DNA from 2 places in the Lysinibacillus sp. UBA5990 genome. Region 2 is predicted to be linked to the other one. Evidence: riboswitches for the same ligand, from Rfam matches in the RefSeq annotation. Region 2 holds a riboswitch; the other holds the start of a gene.
The links. Region 2 has a riboswitch for lysine ahead of B3D94_RS08560 (aspartate kinase). Riboswitches for the same ligand answer to the same signal wherever they lie in the genome.
Positions count from the first base shown of each region.

Region 1 (3,217 bases), on a different contig from region 2:
GGAACTGCTAGCCTTACTAAAACATTAAAAAAAGAAATGTTATATAGATAAAGCAGATGGGCTCAGCTTCCCAATCTGCTTAAATTTAATAGACATATTCATCTTTAGAAGCTCGCATGGAACATAAGAAGAGTGTCATAGCTACAACAACAAAGAGCCAACCTGTAATATTCCAACCACCAAATAAATCATGGAGGTATCCGAATAGAATCGGCCCAATGGCAGCGAATAAATAGCCCAATGATTGTGCAAACCCTGATAGATCAGCGGCTTCAAATGCTGTACGCGTACGGAGTGTAAAGAACATCATTGCTAATGCGAATGAAGCTCCACCTGCTAAACCTAGAAGGATCATCCATAATATCCCCAACGTTGTCCATTCCATTACAACGCCGACAAATCCTACTAAATAGAACGATGTAAACATAAAGACAAGTGGTCTTTGTGAAGCCATTTTACCAGCAATAATGGGGACAGCCAATGCCATGGGGACTTGTGAGAATTGCATAATGGAAAACATCCAACCAGCTTTATCAGGAGCCAATCCCTGCGCAATATAAATTTCAGGAATCCAAGCTGCTGTCGTATAAAATAATAAAGATTGTAAGCCCATTGCACCGGTTACTGCCCATGTAACAGGTGATTTCCAAAGGGGTTTACCTGTTTTCTTGGCCATAGTAGCTGGTTCTGGCTTATTCAATTTCAATTGAGGTATCCAAATTAAAATCGTTAATACGACTAATATAAGCGCTACAGCCAATGCTCCTTGCCAACCTAGAGAAGAATTAGCTATTGGATAACTAATACCTGCTCCAAGTCCAGCCGTTAAGTTCATAGACATAGTAAAAAATGCCATTAGTAACCCTACATGGTATGGAAATTTTAATTTTAATAAACCTGGAATCAACACATTTCCAAATGATATGGCTACGCCAATGAGCACTGTGCCAAATACAAGTAACCCTGTTGTACCAAGGGAGCGTAGTACAATTCCTAAGGCCAATAAAATAGTGGATAAAAATAAGGTTAGCTCAAGCCCAAGTTTTCGTGCTACAACTGGTGCGAACGGTGATATAATGGCAAAAGCAAGCAATGGAATAGTTGTCAAAAAACCGGCTAGAACATTGGAAATACCAAGATCGTCACGGATAAAGGATACAATTGGACCCACAACAGTTAGTGGCATTCGTAATGTAGACGCTATAAATATTATTCCAAAAACTAATAATAAGGTTGTTCCCTTCCAGCTAATTTTTCTGCTCGGGTAGCTGGCGGAATGATCATGTAAAGTCAAAATAATTCCCCCTGTTATAACCATTCTAATTGAACTACTATAACACTTTATCACACTATTAAAAATAGTGGAAAATTCACAAAATACAAAACATTAATGGTTATATTGAAATGTCTTAGGTCTTATGTTAGTATAGTAAGCATCATAAATTTAATAATTATATGCCTCATGTTTGTATTGAGGTAGAGGTCGCGATATTTATAAGTAAGCTAATTGAAATGACAAGCATTGAAGAGATTAGCTGAAAGGAAATATTGCCGAAGTGTGAGGGGACTTGAAAACCTCATGCTGGGGCTGTCTCCGAAAGGAACAGAACTGTCACGTTTGTACAACGTGTTGAGCTATCGTTTAGGAAAAACTGAGATTAACTTAGCCATCACATTGTTCATGTGATGGCATTTTTTTGCCTCATAAATAGGAAGGAAGCTATATCGTGAGTGAAATAAAAGTAAATCAGCTCGGCCATAAAGCACCGAAGCTGAAAAAAGAATTAAAAAGCCGTCATATCACAATGATTTCTTTAGGCGGTACAATTGGTACAGGGCTATTTCTAGCCAGTGGTGGCGCCATTGCACAAGCAGGACCGGGAGGCGCATTGCTTGCCTATGCGTTAATCGGTATTATGGTATATTTCTTAATGACAAGTTTAGGTGAAATGGCTGCATATATGCCGTCCTCGGGTTCTTTTAGTACGTATGCGACAAAATTTGTAGATCCAGCTTTAGGCTTTGCACTTGGCTGGAACTATTGGTATAACTGGGCAATTACGATTGCAGCAGAAATTGCGGCAGTGTCATTAATTATGAAATATTGGTTCCCAGATAGCTCATCAGCACTTTGGACAGTATTATTTATTGTAATTGTACTGACATTTAATTTATTGTCTGTAAAGAGCTATGGTGAAAGTGAATATTGGTTTGCGATGATTAAAGTGGCTACGGTCATTGTATTTATTATTATTAGCATATTAATGATTTTTGGTATTTTAGGTGGACAGGCACCTGTAGGTTTTACAAATTTCTTTATTAGTGATGGACCATTCCATGGTGGCTTCCTTGCTACATTTGGTATTTTCCTTGCAGCAGGATTTTCATTCCAAGGAACAGAGTTACTGGGGGTTACAGCAGGGGAAACAGATGATCCAGGAAAAAATATACCGAAGGCAGTAAAATCGGTGTTTTGGCGTATTATTTTATTTTATATTTTAGCTATTGCTGCTATAGGGATGTTGATTCCATTCACAGATGAGCGCTTATTATCGGAGGATATCGCTGTATCTCCATTTACGCTGGTGTTTGATCGTTTAGGCATTGCTTTTGCTGCTTCCTTAATGAATGCCATTATTTTAACGGCTATGCTATCAGCAGGAAATTCTGGACTGTATGCATCTTCACGTATGCTATGGCAATTAGCAGTGGATGGTCATGCTCCTAAATTTTTTGCAAAGTTAAGTCGTCGAGGTATTCCGATTTATGCATTGATCGCAACGTTAGCTGTAGGCTGTGTAGCGTTTTTAGCGTCATTCTTTGGTGATGGGGTTGTTTATATTTGGCTTTTAAATGCCTCGGGGATGTCAGGGTTTATTGCTTGGCTAGGTATTGCATTTAGTCATTATCGTTTCCGTCGTGCTTTCGAGGCGCAGGGTTTAGATCCAAAGCTATTACCGTATAAAGCAAAGCTATACCCATTCGGTCCACTATTCGCCTTTACTATTTGTATGATTGTCGTAATTGGACAGAATTACACAGCATTTATCGGGGGTACAATCGATTGGTATGGTATCCTTGTTTCCTATATTGGTATTCCATTGTTCCTGTTGCTATGGCTGGGGTACAAAATTAAACATAAAACAAAAATGCTTCCTCTTAAAGATTGTGATTTAAAAGTGGAAAATTAAACAGAAAAGCTGTTCTATAAACCATT
Region 1 is NZ_DJAY01000010.1:3,458-6,674, forward strand. It holds gene B3D94_RS06715 (hypothetical protein) at 1-28, shown strand, start outside; gene B3D94_RS06720 (CynX/NimT family MFS transporter) at 86-1,318, opposite strand; lysine riboswitch at 1,470-1,646, shown strand; gene B3D94_RS06725 (amino acid permease) at 1,728-3,191, shown strand.
Region 1: linked by a shared signal. The riboswitch ahead of B3D94_RS06725 (amino acid permease) and the one ahead of B3D94_RS08560 (aspartate kinase) in region 2 are both predicted to bind lysine.

Region 2 (3,217 bases):
TGCATTTGCTGCACGAATCATTTCATCCTGCGGTACTACAACAGACACTTTAATTTCTGAGGTGCTCACCATCTTCACAGGGATATTTTCACGACGTAAACGATCGAACATGCGAGCAGCGACACCTGGATTCGAGACCATACCGGAGCCAACTATTGAAACTTTCGCTAATCCAATTTCGAAATCAGCAAAGCTAAAGCCAAGTGATACTTTACTATCCTCTAAAACACGTAAAGCTTCTGCAAATTCTTCTTTCAAAATCGAAAAGGACACAGTTGGTTTTAATCCATCAATGATTGCTTGAACAATGATATCCACGTTGATGCGATTTTCAGCAAGAGTTGAAAATATATCCGCTAATGAAGCATGTGAATAAGCATCATACCCAATTGTTAAACGAATAACATCTGATTCAAAGGCAACACCACGCACTACTAAATTTTTCTCCATCTCTACTTCCTCCTTCAATAAAGTACCTACTGACTCCACTAAACTAGAGCGTATGATCACTGGCATTTGGAACTTTTTAGCTAACTCCACTGCACGTGGATGAATGATGTGTGATCCTAAATGTGCTATCTCTAACATTTCATCATAGGAAATTTCCTGTAGTTTTTGTGCCTTTACAACAAAGCGTGGATCTGCTGTATACACACCATCAACATTCGTGTAAATGTCTGTCCGCTCAGCATCTAATGCAACAGCAAGTGCAACGGCTGTCGTTTCCGTTCCACCTTTCCCAAGCGTTGTTATATTTTGGTCATTGTCAATGCCTTGATCTCCAGCAATAACGACGATTTGTCCTTGCAGCAAATGCTCATCGATACGGCTAACATCGATATGATTGATCCTTGCATGACTATGCATATGATCCGTGTAAATGCCAGCCTGCCAGCCTGTTAGTGACACCGCATTATAGCCAGCTTCTTGTATTGCAATGGCAAACACGGAGCTGGATAACTGAGAGCATGAAGATACAGCTGCATCTAATTCACGTTTTGACACATCATCCGTGAAATGAAGTACGCTCATTTTCACATCCTGTATCGTTTGTCTCATCGCACCAACTACTACTACCACATCGAAACCTCTATCTCTTTCAGCAATTGCTTTTCGAGCAGCCTCTTGAATTTGTTCGGGCGATGCTAAAGCAGCCCCTCCAAATTTCATCACTATTCTAGACATTTCTTTTGCTCTCCTTCCCAGTCATGTAATTCACCTAAAATAAGGTGTAAAACTGCCTCTAGAAAACTAAAAAGGCAGCCTTCACAAAACGTGAAAGCTGCCTATAACATGTACAATAACAAAACTTGCGCATGTGTGATAGCTCTCCGAAACGTTTAGAATCGACAGTCTTACATTTTTTAAATGCAAAACCAGTACAACAGCGGAAACAACAATGCTGTACTTCGGCAAGCTCCCCTTTCACGCAATGTCTTAGGATTTGTTCATCCTCTTTTGCGCTACTTTTGAATCTTGCACCTCTATCATCACCTTAAAAGTGATTATATTAAATTTTTCCGCCCTCATCTAACAAGTGGGCTGTTAACATTGGATCACAATGTTATTTACAACCTTAGCATATGTCTATTCCTTTGACAATGACTCCTGCTGAAAATAGGCATAAATCTGATTTGCTAAATTAGCTGGCATCCCTGCTTCCTGTAAAGCAAGCTCACTAGCCTCACGTATTTTCTTCACGGAACCAAAGTGTTTCAGTAACTGCTGCTTTCGTTTTGGACCGACACCTTCAATTTGGTCCAACACAGATTGGATAGCATGCTTTTCATGCTGTTGGCGCAAGAAGGTAATCGCAAAACGATGGACTTCATCTTGTATTCGTTGTAATAAATAAAAACCGTCACTTGTGCGTTTTAAAGCAATGACCTCGGGTGGATCACCAAACAATAGCTGGGATGTATTATGCTTGTCATCCTTTGCTAAACCAGCAATAGGTATAACTAGTCCTAGTTCATCCTCTAATACTTCACGGGCAACTTCCATTTGACCTTTACCACCATCAATTAGCACTAAATCTGGTAATGGAAGACCTTCCTTCAAAACACGAATATAGCGTCGACGAATTACCTCTTGCATAGCACCATAATCATCATGCTTGGCTGCTGTACGGGTTTTATATTTGCGATATTCCTTTTTGGCGGGTTTCCCATCAATGAAAACAACCATTGCAGATACGGCGTCTGTTCCATGCATATGACTATTATCAAAAGCTTCAATTCGTAATGGTGTCGTTATGCCCATGGCATCACCAAGTGCCTCGCATGCACCAATAGTACGTTCTTCCTGTCGTTCGATAAGCTGGAATTTAGCGGACACTGCAATTTCAGCATTTTTCGTCGCTAAATCTACCAACTCCTTTTTTTGACCTCTTTTTGGCGTAAGAACTTTGATACCTAATAATTCCGTTAAAATGGCACCATCAATTGCTTGCGGAATAAAAACTTCTTTTGGCTTAATATGTTCTGGTTTTTCATAAAATCGTCCCACAAATGTTAGGAACTCTTCCTCTGCATCTTGATAGATCGGGAAAATAGAAACATCCCGCTCAATCAGCTTACCCTGCCGAACGAAGAAAACCTGAACACACATCCACCCTTTTTCCACAGCATAGCCAAAGACATCGCGGTTAGTAGTGTCACTTGATACTATTTTTTGCTTCTGCATAACCGTATCGATATGGGCAATTTGATCACGAAACTCCTTAGCTCGTTCAAACTCTAAGTTTTCGGCAGCCGCAAGCATTTTTACTTCAAGCTCTTTTTTGACTGCTTCCACACCGCCGTTAAGAAACTTCGTCATATCCTCAATCATTTCCTGGTAAACATGACCCTCAATTTCTTTCACACAAGGTGCTATACATTGACCCATATGATAATACAAACAAACTTTTGAAGGTAGTTGCACACATTTTCTTAATGGATATAAACGGTCCAACAGCTTCTTTGTTTCACTTGCCGCATAGGCATTGGGATACGGTCCAAAATATTTAGCCTTATCCTTTTTTACTTTACGTGTCGTAATTAGACGAGGATGTTTTTCATTCGTAATTTTTAAATATGGATACGTCTTATCATCTGTTAACATGACATTATATTTTGGATCATGCAGTTTGATGAGATTCAGCTCTAAAATGAGTGCTTCAATATTTGATGATGTCACGATATACTCAAAATCTTCTATTTCGCTTACAAGTCTT
Region 2 is NZ_DJAY01000011.1:226,953-230,169, reverse strand. It holds gene B3D94_RS08560 (aspartate kinase) at 1-1,185, opposite strand, end outside; lysine riboswitch at 1,317-1,495, opposite strand; gene uvrC (excinuclease ABC subunit UvrC) at 1,588-3,217, opposite strand, start outside.